3 linked regions of the Variovorax paradoxus genome follow. The protein of the gene in region 1 binds, or shares a complex with, the protein of each later gene. Links are inferred from orthologs where the notes say so. Each region holds a gene or a part of one and is shown in the gene's direction. Other genes may lie near its edges.

Evidence for each region. The genes of interacting proteins can lie anywhere in the genome.
Region 2: secY (region 1) and secG share a complex: the UniProt entries of both Escherichia coli proteins name them as parts of the sec protein translocase complex. The link is inferred for Variovorax paradoxus from one-to-one orthologs.
Region 3: the proteins of secY (region 1) and secA are in contact, whole or in part, in a crystal structure (PDB 3DIN), measured with the Thermotoga maritima proteins. The link is inferred for Variovorax paradoxus from one-to-one orthologs. Residues at the interface, in WP_004081795.1 of Thermotoga maritima: Glu108, Gly109, Glu110, Glu111, Ala236, Glu237, Arg238, Arg239, Ile240, Thr241, Ile242, Gln243, Tyr244, Ala245, Arg246, Arg247, Val248, Thr249, Gly250, Arg251, Arg252, Val253, Tyr254, Gly256, Ala257, Ser258, Thr259, Tyr260, Leu261, Pro262; in WP_004082002.1 of Thermotoga maritima: Glu261, Ala262, Arg263, Lys300, Ala301, Arg302, Thr303, Ile304, Ile305, Leu323, Tyr324, Asp325, Pro326, Val329, Ser330, Tyr333, Ile336, Lys340, Phe345, Val349, Glu363, Phe364, Tyr374, Ser375, Gly376, Gly377, Glu393, Ile395, Thr482, Ser483.

Annotation. Positions count from the first base shown.
Region 1 is NZ_LR743507.1:227,040-233,828, reverse strand. What follows is about bases 3,583-6,515. They hold secY (preprotein translocase subunit SecY), read left to right. Parts: upstream 3,583-4,358; coding sequence 4,359-5,672; downstream 5,673-6,515. Other genes in these bases: rpsK (30S ribosomal protein S11), read left to right, coding at 6,252-6,515; rpsM (30S ribosomal protein S13), read left to right, coding at 5,874-6,239; rpmJ (50S ribosomal protein L36), read left to right, coding at 5,737-5,850; rplO (50S ribosomal protein L15), read left to right, coding at 3,900-4,331; rpmD (50S ribosomal protein L30), read left to right, coding at 3,706-3,888. In the rest of the region: rplN (50S ribosomal protein L14), read left to right, coding at 201-569; rplX (50S ribosomal protein L24), read left to right, coding at 582-914; rplE (50S ribosomal protein L5), read left to right, coding at 926-1,465; rpsN (30S ribosomal protein S14), read left to right, coding at 1,474-1,779; rpsH (30S ribosomal protein S8), read left to right, coding at 1,800-2,195; rplF (50S ribosomal protein L6), read left to right, coding at 2,220-2,753; rplR (50S ribosomal protein L18), read left to right, coding at 2,768-3,133; more of rpsE, read left to right, coding at 3,152-3,582; more of rpsK, read left to right, coding at 6,516-6,656; rpsD (30S ribosomal protein S4), read left to right, coding at 6,787-6,789. UniProt on the Escherichia coli protein: The central subunit of the protein translocation channel SecYEG. Consists of two halves formed by TMs 1-5 and 6-10.
Region 2 is NZ_LR743507.1:4,286,983-4,293,607, reverse strand. Bases 2,491-5,259 are described here. They hold secG (preprotein translocase subunit SecG), read left to right. Parts: upstream 2,491-3,557; coding sequence 3,558-3,962; downstream 3,963-5,259. Other genes in these bases: AACL56_RS19900 (NADH-quinone oxidoreductase subunit C), read left to right, coding at 5,102-5,259; AACL56_RS19905 (NuoB/complex I 20 kDa subunit family protein), read left to right, coding at 4,609-5,088; AACL56_RS19910 (NADH-quinone oxidoreductase subunit A), read left to right, coding at 4,234-4,593; tpiA (triose-phosphate isomerase), read left to right, coding at 2,757-3,521; AACL56_RS19930 (NAD(P)H-quinone oxidoreductase), read left to right, coding at 2,491-2,746. In the rest of the region: pnp (polyribonucleotide nucleotidyltransferase), read left to right, coding at 1-1,657; more of AACL56_RS19930, read left to right, coding at 1,748-2,490; more of AACL56_RS19900, read left to right, coding at 5,260-5,713; AACL56_RS19895 (NADH-quinone oxidoreductase subunit D), read left to right, coding at 5,715-6,625. UniProt on the Escherichia coli protein: Subunit of the protein translocation channel SecYEG. Overexpression of some hybrid proteins has been thought to jam the protein secretion apparatus resulting in cell death; while this may be true it also results in FtsH-mediated degradation of SecY.
Region 3 is NZ_LR743507.1:4,909,064-4,916,246, reverse strand. The notes cover bases 2,491-5,817. They hold secA (preprotein translocase subunit SecA), read left to right. Parts: upstream 2,491-2,830; coding sequence 2,831-5,617; downstream 5,618-5,817. Other genes in these bases: argJ (bifunctional glutamate N-acetyltransferase/amino-acid acetyltransferase ArgJ), read left to right, coding at 5,780-5,817; AACL56_RS23205 (hypothetical protein), read right to left, coding at 2,491-2,650. In the rest of the region: AACL56_RS23220 (helix-turn-helix transcriptional regulator), read right to left, coding at 1-20; AACL56_RS23215 (threonine synthase), read left to right, coding at 141-1,289; AACL56_RS23210 (ornithine cyclodeaminase family protein), read right to left, coding at 1,296-2,282; more of AACL56_RS23205, read right to left, coding at 2,342-2,490; more of argJ, read left to right, coding at 5,818-7,009; AACL56_RS23190 (ATP-binding protein), read left to right, coding at 7,006-7,183. UniProt on the Escherichia coli protein: Required for protein export, interacts with the SecYEG preprotein conducting channel.

The DNA of each region.
Region 1 (6,789 bases):
GGCAGCGCGAGATGGTGTAATAGGGCCGTTGACATCGGCATTCGTGCGTGCCACAATCGCGGGCTTCGCTTCCAAAAGGCGAAGCTTTCAGCCCAAAGCGGAAGTGCCCCGAGTGGTTCGGGGTATGGACGACGGGCCCAAGACTGACCGCGGTGTCTCCCTCCTGGAGGCTCATCGGTACAAGTTGGGAATATCAAGAAATGATCCAAACTGAATCCCGGCTCGAAGTGGCCGACAACACGGGCGCGAAATCCGTCCTGTGTATCAAGGTGCTCGGTGGCTCCAAGCGGCGTTATGCCAGCGTGGGCGACGTCATCAAGGTGAGCATCAAGGAAGCCGCTCCGCGTGGTCGCGTCAAGAAGGGCGAGATCTACAGCGCAGTGGTGGTCCGCACTGCCAAGGGCATCCGTCGCGCCGACGGTTCGCTCGTCAAGTTCGACGGCAACGCAGCAGTGTTGCTCAACGCCAAGCTGGAGCCTATCGGCACCCGCATCTTCGGACCGGTCACGCGCGAACTGCGCACCGAGAAGTTCATGAAGATCGTGTCGCTGGCACCCGAAGTTCTGTAAGGACACAACGCCATGAACAAGATTCGCAAAGGCGACCAGGTCATCGTGTTGGCCGGCCGCGACAAGGGCAAGCGAGGCACCGTTTCGCTGCGCAAGGACGATTCGCACGTGATCGTCGACGGCATCAACCTCGTCAAGAAGCACACCAAGCCGAACCCCCTCAAGGGCACGACCGGTGGCATCGTCGAGAAGGCAATGCCCATTCACCAGTCCAACGTGGCGATCTTCAATGCGGCGACCGGCAAGGCCGATCGCGTCGGCATCAAGATCACCCAGGGTGCCGACGGCAAGCGCGTGGCTGTTCGCGTCTTCAAGTCGAGCGGCGACGAAATCAAGATCGCCTAAGAGGTACTCACATGGCACGTCTCCAACAACACTATCGCGAGAAGATCGCGAAAGACCTGACGGAAAAGTTCGGCTACACGTCGCCGATGCAGGTTCCGCGCCTCACCAAGATCACCCTGAACATGGGCGTGGGTGAAGCTGTCGCCGACAAGAAGGTTCTCGACAACGCTGTCGCCGACCTGACGAAGATCGCTGGCCAGAAGCCCGTGGTCACCAAGTCGAAGAAGGCCATCGCCGGTTTCAAGATCCGCGAAAACCAGCCCATCGGCTGCATGGTCACGCTGCGTGGCGTGCACATGTACGAGTTCCTGGACCGTTTCGTGACCATCGCGCTGCCGCGCGTTCGCGACTTCCGCGGCATTTCCGGCCGTGCGTTCGATGGCCGTGGCAACTACAACATCGGCGTCAAGGAACAGATCATTTTCCCCGAGATCGAGTACGACAAGGTCGACGCCCTGCGCGGTCTCAATATCAGCATCACGACGACGGCCAAGACCGACGAAGAAGCCAAGGCGCTTCTCGCTGGTTTCCGTTTCCCGTTCAAGAACTGAGGTGACCTGTGGCTAAAGCATCTTTGATCCAGCGCGAACTCAAGCGCGACAAGCTGGTTGCCAAGTTCGCCGCGAAGCACGCGGAACTGAAGGCAGCTTCCAACGACGTGAAGAAGAGCGACGAAGAGCGCGCTGCTGCACGCCTGGCGCTGCAGAAGCTGCCGCGCAACGCGAATCCGACGCGTCAACGCAACCGTTGCGAAATCACCGGTCGCCCGCGTGGCACCTTCCGTCAATTCGGTCTGGCCCGCGCCAAGATCCGCGAACTGGCTTTCAACGGCGACATCCCCGGTGTCACCAAGGCCAGCTGGTAAGCCAGGCAGGAGCAAACAACATGAGCATGAGTGATCCCATTGCCGACCTGCTGACGCGTATCCGTAACGCGCAGATGGTGGCGAAGCCCACCGTGTCGGTCCCGTCTTCCAAGGTGAAGATCGCGATCGCACAAGTCCTGAAGGACGAGGGCTACATCGACGGCTTCCAGGTCAAGACCGAAGCCGGCAAGAGCGAACTTGAAATCTCGCTGAAGTACTACGCTGGTCGCCCGGTCATCGAGCGCATCGAGCGCGTGAGCCGTCCCGGCCTGCGCGTCTACAAGGCCAGCGCGTCCATCCCGCAAGTCCAGAACGGCCTCGGCGTTGCGATCGTCACGACCCCCAAGGGCGTGATGACCGACCGCAAGGCTCGCGCCTCCGGTGTCGGCGGCGAAGTTCTGTGCTACGTCGCCTAACCGAGACATCGAGGAGTCACTGAAATGTCCCGAGTAGGAAAAATGCCGATCACCATCCCCGCAGGCGTGGATGTGTCGATCAAGGAAGACCAGATCAGCGTCAAGGGCACGGGCGGCACGCTCAGCCTTGCGCGCAATGCTCTGGTGAAAATTGCCAACAACGACGGCAAGCTGAGCTTCGAACCCGCCAACGAATCGCGTGAAGCGAACGCGATGAGCGGCACGGTGCGCCAGCTCGTGAACAACATGGTCGTCGGTGTCACCAAGGGCTTCGAGAAGAAGCTCAACCTGATCGGCGTCGGCTACAAGGCCGCCGCGACGGGCGCCAAGCTGAACCTGCAAGTCGGTTACTCGCACCCGGTCAACATCGACATGCCGCAAGGCATCACGGTGACGACTGCGACCCCGACCGAAGTCGTGATCAAGGGTGCTGACCGTCAGCGCGTTGGTCAAATCGCCGCCGAGATCCGCGCTATCCGTCCGCCAGAGCCCTACAAGGGCAAGGGCATCCGCTATGCGGACGAGAAGATCGTGATCAAAGAGACCAAGAAGAAGTAAGGGGCAGCAAAATGATGTTGACCAAAAAAGCACAGCGTCTTCGCCGCTCGCGCCAGACCCGCATTCGCATCGCGACGCAGGGCGTGGCCCGTCTGACGGTGAACCGCACCAACCTGCACATCTACGCGACCGTCATCTCCGACGACGGCTCCAAGGTGATTGCAACCGCATCGACGGCAGAAGCCGAAGTGCGTACCTCGCTCGGCGGTTCGGGCAAGGGTGGCAATGCTGCCGCCGCCACCGCTGTCGGCAAGCGCATCGCTGAGAAGGCGAAGGCGGCCGGCGTCGAGAAGGTCGCTTTCGACCGCGCAGGTTTCGCATACCACGGCCGCGTCAAGGCGCTGGCCGAGGCCGCCCGCGAAGCCGGCCTGCAGTTCTAACCGGACACGAGATTCAAAATGGCAAAGATTCAGGCAAGAACGCAGAACGAAGGCCCCGAGGACGGTTTGCGCGAGAAGATGATCGCGATCAACCGCGTCACCAAGGTGGTGAAGGGTGGTCGTATCCTCGGTTTCGCAGCACTCACCGTGGTCGGTGACGGCGATGGCCGCGTCGGCATGGGCAAGGGCAAGTCGAAGGAAGTGCCCGCTGCAGTGCAGAAGGCCATGGAAGAAGCGCGTCGCAACCTGCTGAAGGTTTCGATCAAGAATGGCACGCTGCATCACCAGGTGCAAGGCCATCACGGCGCTTCGACGGTCGTGATGTACCCGGCCCCCAAGGGTACCGGCATCATCGCCGGCGGTCCGATGCGCGCCGTGTTCGAAGTGATGGGTATCACCGACATCGTGGCCAAGAGCCACGGTTCGTCGAACCCCTACAACATGGTTCGCGCCACGCTCGACGGGTTGAAGAACTCGACGACCGCGGGTGAAGTGGCTGCCAAGCGCGGTCTGACCGTCGAAGAAATCTTCGCTTAAGCGCAAGCTTTCACGAGCCTGCAGGAAGCATTCAAATGACGCAACAACAAACCCTCAAGGTGCAATTGGTCAAGAGCCCGATTGGCACCAAGGAATCGCATCGCGCGACCGTGCGCGGCCTCGGCCTGCGCAAGCTCAACAGCGTGAGCGAGCTGCAAGACACGCCCGCAGTGCGCGGCATGATCAACAAGATCAGTTATCTGGTCAAAGTTCTGTAAGAGAGACTGATATGGAACTCAATGGCATCAAGCCGGCGGATGGCGCCAAGCACGCCAAGCGCCGCGTCGGCCGCGGTATCGGTTCCGGCCTGGGCAAGACTTCGGGTCGCGGCCACAAGGGCCAGAAGTCGCGCGCAGGCGGTTTCCACAAGGTCGGCTTCGAAGGCGGTCAAATGCCGCTGCAGCGTCGCCTGCCGAAGCGTGGTTTCAAGTCGCACCTGCTGAAGTTCAACGCCGAAGTCACGCTGACTGCGCTCGAGCAGCTCGGCCTGGCCGAAGTTGACATCCTGGCACTGAAGCAAGCCGGCCTCGTTGGCCAGCTGGCCAAGGTTGTCAAGGTCGTCAAGACCGGTGAGCTCACCAAGGCCGTCAAGCTGACGGGCGTGGGTGCTACCGCTGGCGCCAAGGCTGCAATCGAAGCAGCTGGCGGCAGCATCGCCTGATCACCATCGGACTGAAAGAAGTTCTTCGTGGCAACTAACGCGGCAACGATCGCAAAAACAGGCAAGTTCGGCGACCTCCGCCGTCGGCTCGTCTTTTTGCTGCTCGCGCTCGTGGTCTATCGGATTGGCGCTCACATTCCTGTGCCGGGTATCAACCCGGACCAGCTGGCAGCGTTGTTCCAGGGCCAGCAGGGCGGCATTCTGAGCCTGTTCAACATGTTCTCGGGCGGTGCGCTGTCGCGCTTCACCGTGTTCGCGTTGGGGATCATGCCGTACATCTCGGCGTCGATCATCATGCAGCTGATGACCTACGTGCTTCCGACCTTCGAGCAATTGAAGAAGGAAGGCGAGGCCGGTCGCCGCAAGATCACGCAGTACACGCGCTACGGCGCGCTGGGCCTGGCACTGTTCCAGTCGTTCAGCATCGCAGTGGCGCTCGAATCGTCGGCCGGCCTGGTGATCTCGCCCGGTTTCGGCTTCCGCATCACTGCCATGGTGAGCCTGACGGCGGGTTCGATGTTCCTGATGTGGCTCGGCGAGCAGATCACCGAACGCGGCCTGGGCAACGGCATCTCGATCCTGATCTTTGCAGGTATCGCGGCTGGCCTGCCCAATGCCATCGGCGGCCTGGCTTCACTGGTGACGACCGGTGCGATGAATCCCATCGTGGCGCTTTTCATCATCGCAGTCGTGGTGTTGGTGACCTACTTCGTGGTGTTCGTGGAACGTGGCCAGCGCAAGATTCTCGTGAACTATGCACGGCGTCAGGTTGGCAACAAGGTCTACGGCGGTCAGTCGTCGCACCTGCCCCTGAAGCTGAACATGGCTGGCGTGATCCCGCCGATCTTCGCTTCGTCGATCATCCTTCTGCCCGCAACGGTGGTCGGCTGGTTCAGCACCGGTGACGGCGGTTTCCGCTGGATCAAGGACATTGCCGGCGCGCTGCGTCCGGGCGAGCCGATCTATGTGCTGCTGTACGCTGCCGCGATCGTTTTCTTCTGCTTCTTCTACACGGCCCTCGTGTTCAACAGCAAGGAAACGGCCGACAACCTGAAGAAGAGTGGTGCATTCATTCCTGGCATTCGCCCGGGTGACCAGACCGCTCGCTACATCGACAAGATTCTGGTTCGCCTGACATTGGCCGGCGCGGTGTACATCACCTTCGTCTGCCTGCTGCCAGAGTTCCTGATCCTGAAGTACAACGTGCCGTTCTACTTCGGTGGTACCTCCCTGCTGATCATCGTGGTCGTCACGATGGACTTCATGGCCCAGGTGCAAAACTACATGATGTCCCAGCAGTACGAATCGCTGCTGAAGAAGGCGAACTTCAAGACATCGTAGGGCTGTGTTTCAGTATTGAGTCCGGGCGGTAGACCGCCACGTTAAACAGTTTTAGGAGAATGAAATGAGAGTTTCGGCTTCGGTCAAAACCATCTGCCGTAATTGCAAGGTCATCCGCCGTAAAGGTGTGGTGCGTGTGATTTGCACCGACCCGCGCCACAAGCAGCGCCAAGGTTGATTGAAGAGTATTAGAGGACGCACATGGCACGTATTGCTGGCATCAACATCCCGCCGCACAAGCACGCTGAAATCGGCCTGACCGCCATCTTCGGCATCGGTCGCACGCGCGCCCGTCAGATCTGCGAAGCGAGCGGCATCGAGTATTCGAAGAAGATCAAGGATCTGACCGACGCCGATCTCGAGAAGATCCGCGACCAGATCGCCCTGTTCACGATCGAAGGCGACCTGCGTCGCGAGACGACGATGAACATCAAGCGTTTGATGGACATCGGCTGCTATCGCGGCTTCCGTCATCGTCGCGGCCTGCCGATGCGCGGCCAGCGCACGCGCACCAACGCCCGCACCCGCAAGGGTCCGCGCAAGGCTGCGCAGTCCCTGAAGAAATAAGGATAGAACAGCATGGCTAAAGCACCTGCAAACAACGCCGCACAGCGCGTTCGCAAGAAGGTTCGCAAGAACGTCGCGGACGGTATCGCCCACGTGCATGCCTCGTTCAACAACACCATCATCACGATCACCGATCGCCAGGGCAACGCCCTGTCGTGGGCTTCGTCGGGTGGCCAGGGCTTCAAGGGCTCGCGCAAGTCGACCCCGTTCGCTGCGCAGGTCGCTTCGGAAGTGGCCGGCCGTGCTGCTGTCGAACAAGGTATCAAGAACCTCGACGTCGAGATCAAGGGCCCCGGCCCCGGTCGCGAATCGTCGGTGCGCGCACTGGCTGCGCTCGGCATCCGGATCAATTCCATTGCCGACGTGACGCCCGTTCCGCACAACGGCTGCCGTCCCCAGAAGCGTCGCCGCATCTGATCGTCAGTCCGCAAGGCGCAGCCGGCTTTGGATAGCGGCTGCGCATTTGTTTTTTATCTAAGCCCACCGCCACTCGCGTCTCGCAAGTGGCTCCCGCAGGCAACTGCGGCAGATACACAAAGGAAAAATCGTG
Region 2 (6,625 bases), 4.1 Mb from region 1 along the record:
GATCCATGACCTCGTGCGCGACGCCGGCAAGCCGGTGTGGGACTGGAAGGTTCCGGCCGAAGACGAAGCCTTCGTTGCCAAGGTCAAGGGCCTCGCCGAAGACAAGCTGCGCGCCGTCTACCAGATCCGCAGCAAGCAGGCCCGCACGCAAGCCCTGCGCGAAGCCAACGCCAGCGTCCTCGAGGCCCTGAAGGCCGAAGGTGCCGACTTCGACAGCGGCAAGGTCAGCGACCTGCTGTTCGCCATCGAATCGAAGATCGTGCGCAGCCAGATCCTGTCGGGCGAACCCCGCATCGACGGCCGCGACACGCGCACCGTGCGCCCGATCGAAATCCGCAACTCGGTGCTGCCCCGCACCCACGGCTCGGCCCTGTTCACGCGCGGCGAAACCCAGGCGCTGGTGATCACCACGCTGGGTACCGAGCGCGACGCGCAGCGCATCGACGCGCTGGCCGGCGAATACGAAGACCGCTTCCTGTTCCACTACAACATGCCTCCCTTCGCCACCGGCGAAGTGGGCCGCATGGGCTCGACCAAGCGCCGCGAAATCGGTCACGGCCGCCTGGCCAAGCGCGCGCTCGTCGCCGTGCTGCCGAACAAGGAAGAGTTCCCGTACACGGTTCGCGTGGTTTCCGAGATCACCGAGTCGAACGGTTCGTCGTCGATGGCTTCGGTCTGCGGCGGCTGCCTGTCCATGATGGACGCCGGCGTGCCCATGAAGGCGCACGTGGCCGGTATCGCCATGGGCCTGATCAAGGAAGACAACCGCTTCGCGGTGCTGACCGACATCCTGGGTGACGAAGATCACCTCGGCGACATGGACTTCAAGGTGGCGGGCACCACCAACGGCATCACCGCGTTGCAGATGGACATCAAGATCCAGGGCATCACCAAGGAGATCATGCAGGTCGCATTGGCGCAGGCCAAGGAAGCGCGCATGCACATCCTGGGCAAGATGCAGGAAGCCATGGGCGAGGCCAAGGCCGAAGTCTCCAGCTTCGCACCGCGCCTGACCACGCTGAAGATCAACCCCGAGAAGATCCGCGACGTGATCGGCAAGGGTGGCGCAGTCATCCGCGGCCTGCAGGAAGAGACCGGCACGACGATCAACATCGACGAAGACGGCACGATCACCATCGCCTCGACCGACCCGGAAAAGGCCGAGATGGCCAAGAAGCGCATCGAGCAGATCACCGCCGAAGTCGAAATCGGCAAGGTGTACGAAGGCCCGGTCACCAAGATCCTGGACTTCGGCGCGCTCATCAACCTGCTGCCGGGCAAGGACGGCCTGCTGCACATCAGCCAGATCGCGCACGAACGCGTCGAGAAGGTGACCGACTATCTGAGCGAAGGCCAGATCGTGAAGGTCAAGGTTCTTGAGACTGACGAGAAGGGCCGCGTCAAGCTGTCGATGAAGGCCCTGACCGAGCGTCCGGCCGGCATGGAGTACAGCGAGCGTCCGCCGCGCGAAGACCGTGGTGACCGCGGCGAGCGCCGTGAACGCGGCGACCGTGGTGATCGCGGTGGCGACCGTGGTGGTGACCGCGGCGAGCGCGCACCGCGCTTCAGCAACGAGCAGCAGCAACAGCCGCGCAACGAGCAGTCGCAGGCCCCGGCCGGCGAGCAGCCGCAAGCCCCGCGCGAGCCTCAGGAGTAAGAAAGGGCGCAGCGGCGGCCGCGGGCCGCCGCTGCTATCTTTTGAACAGCTAGCTTCGCCCCATCTGCGGGCGTTGGAGGCCGAAAGATCATGAAAGCCATTGAAATCACTTCGTACGGTGCCCCCGAGGTGCTGCGCGTTGCGCAACGTCCCGACCCCGTCGCGGGCACGGGCGAGCTGCTGATCCGCGTGGCGGCAAGCGGCGTCAACCGTCCGGACGTGCTGCAGCGCAAAGGTCACTATCCGGTGCCGCCGGGCGCTTCCGACCTGCCGGGCCTCGAGGTGGCGGGCGAGATCGTGTCGGGTGATGCCGCGGCATTGGCCCAGGCGGGCTTCGAGATCGGCGACCGTGTGTGTGCGCTCGTCGCAGGCGGTGGCTATGCGGAACTCTGCGTGGCGCCTGTCCTGCAGTGCCTGCCGGTGCCCAAGGGCTGGAGCGATGTCGATTCGGCTGCTCTGCCCGAGACCTTCTTCACCGTCTGGAGCAACGTGTTCGAGCGCGGCCGCCTGCAAAAGGGCGAGACGCTGCTCATCCAGGGTGGTTCGAGCGGCATCGGCGTCACGGCGATCCAGATTGCCAAGGCGCTCGGCGCGACCGTGATCGTCACGGCCGGCAGCGACGACAAGTGCGAAGCCTGCAGGAAGCTCGGCGCCGACCACGCCATCAACTACCGCACGAGCGACTTCGCCGAAGAGGCCAGGAAACTGACGGGCGGCAAGGGTGTGGACGTGGTGCTCGACATGGTCGCCGGCGACTACGTGGCGCGCGAGATCGAGTGCCTGGCCGAAGACGGCCGGCTGGTGATCATTGCTGTGCAGGGTGGCGTGAAGAGCGAAATCAATGCGGGCCTCGTGTTGCGCAAGCGCCTCACGATCACCGGCTCGACGCTGCGTCCGCGTCCCGTCGCCTTCAAGGGCGCCATCGCCAAGGCGCTGCGGGAGAAGGTCTGGCCGCTGCTTGAGAGCGGCGCAATCAAGCCGGTGATCCACAGCACCTTTGCGGCTGTGGGTGAGCCAAGCGGTGCGGCCCAGGCCCATGCGCTGATGGAATCGAACCAGCACATCGGCAAGATCGTGCTGACGTGGTGAGGACAACGCGATGACAACCAACAAGAAGCTGATCGCCGGCAACTGGAAGATGAACGGAGGCCTGGCCGCCAACGAGGCGCTGGTGAAGGCCTTGCAGCGGGGCCTGGCTGCCAGCCCCGCGGCGTGCGACGTGGCGCTCTGCGCGCCTGCGCCGTACTTCGCGCAGGTGCAGTCGCTGCTGGCGGGTTCGCCTGCAATGGCGCTCGGTGCGCAGGACATCTCTGCGCACCCGCAAGGGGCTTTCACCGGCGAGCAATCGGCCGCGATGCTGAAGGAGTTCGGCGTGCGCTATGCGATCGTCGGTCACTCGGAGCGTCGCCAATACCACGGCGAAACCGACGAAGCGGTGGCTGCAAAGACCGCCGTAGCGCTGGCGAACGGCATCACGCCGATCGTCTGTGTGGGCGAGACGCTGGCGCAGCGCGAAGCAGGGCAGACCGAAGAGGTCGTCAAGCGCCAGTTGGCTGCGGTCATTCATGTGAATGGCCATTGCATCAGCGAAATCGTCGTGGCCTACGAGCCGGTCTGGGCCATCGGCACGGGCAAGACGGCGACACCGGAGCAGGCGCAGGCGGTGCATGCGGTGCTGCGTGCGCAACTGCACCACGCGGCGAGCGAGCATGCGGCGGGCATCAAGATCCTTTATGGCGGCAGCATGAACGCGGCGAATGCCGCGGAGTTGCTGGCGCAGGCCGACATCGACGGTGGCCTGATCGGTGGCGCGTCGCTCAAGGCCCCCGACTTTCTGCAGATCATTTCCGCCGCTGCGCGCTGAATGCGCAACGGCTGTATCACTTAGGAGTAAGAACGAATGAACCTGGTCCTCAATCTATTGGTCGGCGTGCAGATGCTGTCGGCGCTCGCGATGATCGGCCTGATCCTGATCCAGCACGGCAAGGGCGCCGACATGGGCGCAGCCTTCGGCAGCGGTAGCGCGGGCAGCCTGTTCGGCGCCAGCGGCAGTGCAAACTTCCTGTCGCGAACCACCGCGGTGCTTGCCGCCGTGTTCTTCGCGTGCACGTTGCTGCTGGCCTACTTCAGCCATGCGCGTCCTGCAGGCGGTGGCAGCCTTCTCGAGCGTGCGGCAGTGGGTGCTCCGGCTGCGCCGGCAGCTCCTGGTGCAGCCAACGAAATCCCAGGTGCGGCGGCTCCCAGTGCGCCTGCGTCGGCTCCTGCTGCCCCTGTTTCGGGTGCTGGCCAGATTCCTTCGAAGTAATCATCTCGTTTTCATGAGTCACCTGTGAAAAATGGCTTCATTTCAGGGTAAACTCTAAATCTGTTCGGAAAGCCAAATACCTGTTTCAGGTACCTCATGCCATCTGAACAGCAAAAACCGCGGTCGTGGTGAAATTGGTAGACACGCTATCTTGAGGGGGTAGTGGCGAAAGCTGTGCGAGTTCGAGTCTCGCCGACCGCACCAAATCTCATCGGCAGAAAACCTCATCCAGAGGTTCTTCTTGCCGGTGGCAAGCGGTGAAAAACTCTCGATGAATCTCGACTCCTACCTCCCCGTCCTTTTGTTCATTTTGGTCGGAGTCGGCGTAGGCGTCGCACCTCAGGTCATCGGATACATTCTCGGCCCCAATCGGCCCGACGCCGCAAAGAACGCTCCCTACGAGTGTGGCTTTGAAGCCTTCGAGGATGCGCGCATGAAGTTTGACGTGCGCTACTACCTCGTTGCGATTCTCTTCATCCTGTTCGACCTCGAGATTGCCTTTCTCTTTCCGTGGGCCATTGCGCTCAAGGAGATCGGTGCTGTCGGCTTCTGGGCCATGATGATCTTCCTCGCCATCCTCGTCGTGGGTTTTGCCTACGAGTGGAAAAAAGGCGCGCTCGACTGGGAATGACAAGGAAAGCACACGATGGCCATTGAAGGCGTTCTCAAAGAAGGTTTCGTCACGACCACCTATGACTCGGTGGTGAACTGGGCGAAAACCGGATCTCTCTGGCCGATGACTTTCGGTCTCGCATGCTGTGCGGTCGAGATGATGCACGCGGGCGCCGCCCGCTACGACATCGACCGTTTCGGCATGCTGTTTCGGCCCAGTCCGCGTCAGTCCGACCTGATGATCGTGGCTGGCACGCTGTGCAACAAGATGGCTCCCGCTCTGCGCAAGGTCTACGACCAGATGCCTGAGCCGCGGTGGGTGCTCTCGATGGGCTCGTGCGCGAATGGTGGTGGCTACTACCACTACAGCTATTCGGTCGTGCGCGGCTGCGATCGCATCGTGCCGGTCGATGTGTACGTGCCGGGCTGCCCGCCCACTGCGGAAGCATTGCTCTATGGCGTGATCCAGCTGCAGCAGAAGATCCGTCGCACCAACACCATTGCCCGCGCCTGAGAGATTGCCGAAGATGACTGACTTTGCAATTTCGCCGGAAGCTCTGCGTGCCACCGTCGCCGAGACGCTCGGCGTCAAGGCCAGGAGCGTGACCATTGCGCTCGACGAGGTGACCGTGGTGGTGGGGGCTGCCGACTACATCGACGCGGCCTTGCTGCTGCGCGATGCGCCCGGCTGCCGCTTCGAGCAACTGATCGATCTCTGCGGAATGGATTACTCCGATTACCGCGAAGGCGAGTGGCAGGGTGAGCGCTATTGCGTCGTCACGCACTTGCTGTCGGTGAGTCTGAATCAGCGCGTGCGTCTGAAGGTTTTTGCGCCGAACGAAGACCTTCCTGTGGTCGATTCGCTTCAGCCCGTCTGGAATGCCGCGACCTGGTTCGAGCGCGAAGCCTTCGACCTCTACGGCATCGTGTTCGACGGCCATGACGACCTGAGGCGCATCCTGACCGACTACGGCTTCATCGGCCATCCATTTCGCAAGGACTTCCCGGTGTCGGGGCATGTCGAGATGCGTTACGACGAAGAACAGAAGCGCGTGGTCTACCAGCCGGTATCGATCGAGCCGCGCGAAATCACCCCGCGCGTGATCCGCGAAGACAACTACGGCGGCGGTTTGCACTGATATGGCCGAAATCAAGAACTACACACTCAACTTCGGTCCCCAGCATCCTGCGGCGCACGGCGTGCTCCGATTGGTGCTCGAGCTGGACGGCGAAGTGATCCAGCGCGCCGATCCCCACATCGGCCTGCTGCACCGCGCGACCGAGAAGCTTGCCGAATCGCGCACCTTCATCCAGTCGCTGCCTTACATGGACCGTCTCGACTACGTGTCGATGATGAGCAACGAGCACGCGTACTGTCTCGCCATCGAGAAGATGATGGGCTTGGAAGTGCCGCTGCGCGCACAGTACATCCGCGTGATGTTCGCCGAGATCACCCGCCTGCTGAACCACTTGTTGTGGCTCGGCGCGCACGGTCTGGACTGCGGCGCGATGAACATGCTCATCTACTGCTTCCGCGAACGCGAAGACCTGTTCGACATGTACGAGGCCGTGTCCGGTGCTCGCATGCATGCGGCCTACTTCCGTCCGGGTGGCGTCTATCGCGACCTGCCGGACGTGATGCCGCAGTACAAGGTGAGCAAGATCAAGAACGCCAAGGCGATCGAGAAGCTCAACGAAAATCGCCAGGGTTCGCTGCTCGACTTTGTCGACGACTTCTGCAAGCGCTTCCCGAAGATGGTCGACGAGTACGAGACGTTGCTCACCGACAACCGCATCTGGAAGCAGCGCACCGTGGGCATCGGCGTGGTCACGCCGGAGCGCGCGCTGAATCTCGGCTTCACGGGGCCCATGCTGCGCGGCTCAGGCATCGAATGGGACCTGCGCAAAAAGCAGCCCTACGACGTTTACGGCCAGATGCAGTTCGACGTGCCGGTCGGCAAGACCGGCGACTGCTACGACCGCTACCTGGTTCGCGTGGAAGAGATGCGCCAGGCCAATCGGATCATCCAGCAGTGCTCGGCTTGGCTGCG
Region 3 (7,183 bases), 4.7 Mb from region 1 along the record:
TTGTTCGACTTCTTCTTCATGGCGGCAATGTATTCCAGCCCTGGACGAAGAATCCAGGATATACAAAAATTCCAGTGTTGGATGTATTATCCAGAAAATTGAGATTTTTCCAGTTCTGTCCCCATGACCAGGAGCCGCGAATGACCGCACCCGAACGCGCACGCTATGTCGATCCCCGTACCGGCAGATACCACGAGCTTTCCGAGCGCCGCTGGCGTTCGGACGACGGCAACCCGATGCTGGTCACGCCGCTGCCGGGCATCGGGCGCGACGACATCGATTCGCGCACGCGCTCGCTGTGGCGCTACCGCGCGGCGCTGCCGGTGGAGATCGCGCAGCCCGCGAGCATGGGCGAGGGCTGCACGCCGCTCGTGCAGAAGCGCTGGGGCGACCATGCGCCGTACTTCAAGCTCGAGTGGTTCAACCCGACCTGCAGCTTCAAGGACCGCGGCGCGGCGGTGATGATGTCGTTCCTCCGCCAGATCGGCGTCGACGCCGTTCTGGAAGACAGCTCGGGCAACGGCGGTGCGGCCATCGCCGCCGCCGGCGCAGCGGCCGGCATGCGCGTGAAGGTGCTCGCGCCCAGCTACACGCCCGCGCCGAAGGTGGCGCAGATCAGGGCCTTCGGCGCCGAGGTGCAGCTGGTTCCGGGTCCGCGCGAGGAATCCGAATACGAGGCGGTACGGCAGTCGGAATCGATCTTCTATGCGAGCCACAACTGGCATCCGTTCTTTCTCCAGGGCACGAAGACGCTGGCTTACGAGCTGTGGGAAGACCTGGGCTTCAGGGCGCCCGACAACGTGGTGATACCCACCGGTGCGGGCAGCAACGTGCTGGGCTGCTGGATCGGCTTCGGGGAGTTGCTCGCGGCAGGGCAGATCGCAAGGCTGCCGCGCATCTTCGTCGCGCAGCCGCTGAACTGCTCGCCGATCGACGCGAGCTTCATGGCAGGCGCCGATACGCTGGTGGAGCGCCCCGTGCAGCCGACGATTGCCGAAGGCACGGCGATCAAGCGGCCGGTGCGGCTGCCGGAAATCCTGCAGGCGCTGCGCGAGACGAACGGCAGGACGGTGGCGCTGACCGAAGATCAGATCGCCGCCGCAGTGCGCCGGCTCGCGGCCAGCGGGCTCTACACGGAGCCGACTTCCGCCTCCGCCGCGGCCGCCATCGACGTCCTGGCGCAGCGCGGCGACATCAGGCCGGGCGAGACCACGGTCGCGCTGCTGACCGGCACCGGGTTGAAGTCGACGCAATTCATGACCGAGCTGTTCGGCGCCGCGGCTGCCTGATCCGCGTTACCAGGGCCACGCGATGCGTGTGCCCGTGCCGGTCTCGGCCGCGCGCGCATGCAGCAGGCGCGCGACGGTCAGGTCCTGCAGGGCGAGGCCGGTCATGTCGAACACGGTGATATCGCCGGCGGCGCGCTCGAAGGCCGCCTTTCCGGTCAGCAGGTCGCCGAGCTCCACGCAGTCGGTGCCGGGCGCCCATTGCATCTCGCCGATCTGGCCGGCCTGGACACGATCGTCCACCACGAGACGTGCGCGCGCCAGCAGGCCCTCGGGAAGTTCGCGCTTGCCGCGGGTGTCGGCGCCCACGCAGTTCAGGTGCGTGCCGGGTTTCACCGCCTCCAGGTCGAAAAGCGCGCCCCCGCCGGGCGTGGCGGTAATGACGATGTCGCTTGCGGCCACCGCGGCGTTGCGGTCGGACGCCGGAGCGATCCGGCAGCGGCCGGCGAAATGGGCCTCGAAGGCCGCGTTGGGCTTTCCGCTTGCGCTCACATAGAGAACCTCGCGCAGGGAGGGAGCCACCCGCAGCGCGAAGTCGAGCTGGATGCGCGCCTGCACGCCGGTCCCGAAGAGGCACAGCCGAACGCTGCCGCGCCGCGCCAGCCGTTGCAGGCCGAGCCCGCCGGCCGCGCCGGTGCGCACGGTGGTGACCGCATTGCCGTCGACGACGCACAGCGGCCGGCCGGTGGCGGGGTCGATCAGCAGGATGGTGGCCTGGTGCGGTTCACCGCCGCGCTGCCGGTTGGCCGGCCAGAAGCCGGCGGCCTTGAAGCCGAGCAAGCCCTGCGACTGGACGTCGCCGGACTTGATGCCGAACACGCCACCGGTGTCGAGCCGCTCGCGCACCACCGGAAACACGCGGCCCGCGTGCTCGCTGTGCAGCACGAAGGCCTCGCGCACGGCGCGCTGCACGTCATCGAGGTGGAGAAGGTCGTCGACCTGGTGCTTGTCGAGCAGCAGGAGCTGGGCTTGTGCGGGCGCGGTGGGGCTTGTCATCTGGAAATATTATCCATCTCCAGACAAAAAATCAAAAACGGGGAGGCTGCCGCCAGGTTTCAGCGGCCGGTATGCACCTTGATGCGGATGGTCGAGACCTCCCAGCCCCGGTTCTTCAACCGCGTGACCAGCATCGGCGACAGCTGGCGAAGCTTGGCGGCTGCGGCGCTGCCCTTGACCAGGAGGCACCAGACGTCGCCCTCGGCCGGGCCGGCCTGGATGGCGGCGCGCATGGCCGGCGGAATCAGGCCCTCCACGGCTTTGAGCCGCTCGGTGGTGTCCCGCGCCCGCGCCATCAGGCTCCCCAGGGTGGGGGCGCCTTCCGCAGCTTGCTGCAGTGAAATGGCGGGGGGGAGTCGGCGATACATGGGTAATCCAGGGGTTAGAAACAAGACAGCTAAAATGCCCGGTTTGCCGGCGTTCGCGCCGGAAAAAAGGCCGCTTGCTTTAATGGGAAGCGCGCCCAACTGCTTTCACCATATCTTAGGGAATCCGGTCGAAGTGCCCGCCGACTGTCCAAGGTCAAAGGCGCCCGCCCATCTCCACCCATGGCAACCAACTTCCTGACCCAGATTTTCGGCAGTCGCAACGATCGGCTCCTCAAGCAGTATCGCAAGACGGTGGAACGCATCAATGCGCTCGAACCCGAGTTCGAAAAGCTCAGCGACGACGGGCTGCGCGCCAAGACGCAGGAATTCAAGGACCGCATCGCCAAGGGCGAGACCCTCGACGCCCTGTTGCCGGAAGCCTTCGCCACGGTGCGCGAAGGCTCCAAGCGCATCATGAAGATGCGGCACTTCGACGTGCAGCTGCTGGGCGGGATGGCACTGCACAACGGCAAGATCTCCGAAATGCGCACCGGCGAAGGCAAGACGCTGACCGCCACGCTGCCGGTGTACCTGAACGCGCTGTCCGGCAAGGGTGTGCACGTGGTCACGGTGAACGACTACCTCGCCAACCGCGACGCGACCTGGATGGGCCGCCTCTACAACTTCCTGGGCCTCACCGTCGGCATCAACCTGCCGCAGATGCCGCGCGAGGAAAAGCAGGCTGCCTACGGCAGCGACATCACGTACGGCACGAACAACGAGTACGGCTTCGACTACCTGCGCGACAACATGGTCTACGAGCCGGGCGACCGGGTACAGCGCGTGCTGAACTACGCGATCGTCGACGAAGTGGACTCGATCCTGATCGACGAGGCCCGCACGCCGCTGATCATCAGCGGCCAGGCCGAAGACCACACCGATCTCTATCTCGCCATCAACAAGGTCGTGCCGTTGCTGACCAAGCAGGAAGGCGAGGCCGACCCGCGCACCGGCGAAGGCGTCACGGTGCCCGGCGACTTCACGGTCGACGAGAAGACGCACCAGGTGTTCCTGACCGAGGACGGACACGAGAACGCCGAGCGGCTGCTGAGCGAATTCAAGCTGCTGCCCGAAGGCGCGTCGCTCTACGACCCGGCCAATATCACGCTGATGCATCACCTGAATGCCGCGCTGCGTGCCCGCCACCTGTACCACCGCGACCAGCACTACGTGGTGCAGCAGGGCGAGGTGGTGATCGTCGACGAGTTCACCGGCCGCCTCATGACCGGCCGCCGCTGGAGCGACGGCCTGCACCAGGCCGTGGAAGCCAAGGAAGGCGTGGAGATCCAGGCCGAGAACCAGACGCTGGCCTCGATCACTTTCCAGAACTATTTCCGCCTGTACGGCAAGCTGGCCGGCATGACCGGCACGGCCGACACCGAGGCCTACGAGTTCCAGGAAATCTATGGTCTCGAGACCATGATCATTCCGCCGAACCGCGTGAGCAAGCGCGAGGACCAGCTCGACCGCGTCTACAAGACGACGCGCGAGAAGTACGAGGCGGCCATCCAGGACATCCGCGAGTGCTACGAGCGCGGCCAGCCGGTGCTGGTGGGCACCTCGTCCATCGAGAACTCCGAGATCATCGACAACCTGCTGACCCAGGCGGGCCTGCCGCACCAGGTGCTGAATGCCAAGCAGCATGCCCGTGAAGCCGACATCGTGGCGCAGGCCGGTCGCACGAAGATGATCACCATCGCGACCAACATGGCCGGCCGCGGCACCGACATCGTGCTGGGCGGCAACATCGAGAAGATGATCGAGGCCGTCGAGAACGACGAAGGCCGCGACGCCGCCGCCAAGGAAGCGGACATCGCGCACATCCGCGCCGAATGGAGCAAGGACCACGAGTTCGTGAAGTCGCTGGGCGGCCTGCGGATCATCGCCACCGAGCGCCACGAATCGCGCCGCATCGACAACCAGCTGCGCGGCCGTTCGGGCCGCCAGGGCGACCCGGGCTCCTCGCGTTTCTACCTGAGCCTGGACGATCCGCTGATGCGCATCTTCGCGGGCGACCGCGTGAAGGCGATCATGGACCGCTTGAAGATGCCCGACGGCGAAGCCATCGAAGCCGGCATCGTGACGCGCAGCATCGAAAGCGCGCAGCGCAAGGTCGAGGCGCGCAACTTCGACATCCGCAAGCAGCTGCTCGAATACGACGACGTGTCGAACGACCAGCGCAAGGTGATCTACCAGCAGCGCAACGACATCCTCGACGCGGCCGACCTCACGGCACAGATCGGCGCGCTGCGCGAAGGCTGCTTCACCGATCTCGTGCGCCAGTACGTGCCCAGCGAGTCGGTCGAGGAGCAGTGGGACCTGGCCGCGCTCGAGAAGAGCCTGTTCAACGAATGGGGCATCGACATGCCCCTGCAGAAGGACGTGGAAGCTTCCGAAGCCGTGTCCGACGAGGACATCGTCGAGAAGGTCCTGGCGAACGCCAACGAGACCTTCGACGCCAAGGTCGCACTGATCGGCCAGGACAACTTCACGCAGTTCGAGCGCATGGTGCTGCTGCAGAGCATCGACACCCACTGGCGCGAGCACTTGGCGTCGCTCGACTACCTGCGCCAGGGCATCCACCTGCGCGGTTATGCGCAGAAGCAGCCCAAGCAGGAATACAAGCGCGAAGCCTTCGAACTCTTCGGCCAGTTGCTCGACTCGGTCAAGAACGAAGTCACCCGCCAGCTGATGACGGTGCGCGTGCAATCGGGCGAACAGCTCGAGGAAGCCGCCGAAGCGCTCGAAAGCCGTGGCGAGAACGTCGCCAACATCACCTACAGCGCACCGACCGAAACCGGCGAAGTCGAGGTGCGTGTGGACGAGGAAAGCCAGCGCCGCGCGGCATTCGCCGGTGCGGGCGCGATCAGCGCCGAGGCTGCGGCCTTCGGCCGCGTCGGCCGCAACGACCCGTGCCCCTGCGGCAGCGGCAAGAAGTTCAAGCAGTGCCACGGCAAGCTGAATTAATCACGTACTCCCCCAGGCTTGCCCACTCCGTGTGGCCGCCGACCCCCTCGCCGGGGGCGATACCGGCGGCCCGGCAGAGCCGGTTCCGCGGTATCCCTGGCGTCGGAAAGTGAGCATTGTTGGTACCGATGAAAAATTGATGCGCAAGAAGGAATAGATGCCATGCCCGTGAACCTGTCCGCTCCCGATCCTGCCGCCTTGTTCGCGGTGCCCGGCGTCCGTATCGGCGTGGCCGAAGCGGGCGTGCGCAAGGCCAACCGCAAGGACCTGACCGTCGTGCTGATCGACGAAGGTTCCGCGGTCGGCGGCGTGTTCACCCAGAACCGCTTCTGCGCCGCGCCGGTGCAGGTCTGCCGCGACCATCTCGCGCTGGACCACGGCATCCGCGCGATGGTGATCAACACCGGCAACGCCAATGCGGGCACCGGCGAAGACGGCCTGATGCGCACGCGCGCCACCTGCATCGCGCTGGCACGCCACCTGGAAATCGCGCCCGAGCAGATCCTGCCGTTTTCCACCGGCGTGATCATGGAGCCGCTGCCCGTCGACCGCATCGAGGCAGGCCTTCCCGCCGCGCTGGCCGATGCCTCGCAGGACCACTGGGCCCGGGCCGCCGAAGGCATCATGACCACCGACACGATCCCCAAGGCGTTCAGCCAGCGGGTGCAGGTCGGCGGCGCCACGGTCACGATCACCGGCATCAGCAAGGGTGCCGGCATGATCCGCCCGAACATGGCGACCATGCTGGGCTTCATGGCAACCGACGCGAAGATCGACGCCTCGCTGATCCAGCCGCTCGCCAGGCTTCTGGCCGATGCGTCTTTCAACCGCGTGACCATCGACGGCGACACCTCGACCAACGACTCGTTCGTGGTCATCGCCACGCAGAAGGCCTCGCACGCCACCATCACCTCGCTGGACTCGCCGGAAGGCCAGGCGCTCGTGGCGGCCATGCAGGACGTGGCACGCCAGTTGGCGCAGGCGATCGTGCGCGACGGCGAGGGCGCGACGAAGTTCATCACCGTGCAGGTCGACGGCGGCAAGGACGCCGCTGAGTGCAAGCAGGTGGCGTATGCCGTGGCGCACTCGCCGCTGGTGAAGACGGCCTTCTATGCCAGCGACCCGAACCTGGGCCGCATCCTGGCGGCCGTGGGCTATGCGGGCATCGCCGACCTCGACCAGACCGGCATCGACCTGTTCCTGGACGACGTGCACGTGGCGGTCAAGGGTGGGCGCAACCCGTCCTACCGCGAGGAAGACGGCCAGCGCGTGATGAAGCAGAGCGAGATCACGGTGCGCATCGGCCTGGGCCGCGGCAATGCCAGCGAAACCGTCTGGACCTGCGACTTCAGCCACGAGTACGTGACCATCAACGCTGACTACAGGTCATGAACGAGCAGTTCCAGAAGCTGATCGAGCGCGCCGAGCAGCTCATCGGCCGCATCGAATCGATCCTCCCGCAGCCGCTCGCAGCGCCCGCCGACTGGAACGCCTCCATCGCCTGGCGCTACCGCCGCCGCAACTCCGGCCACGGCGTGCTCGAGCCGGTGAAGCACGTGGCGGCGA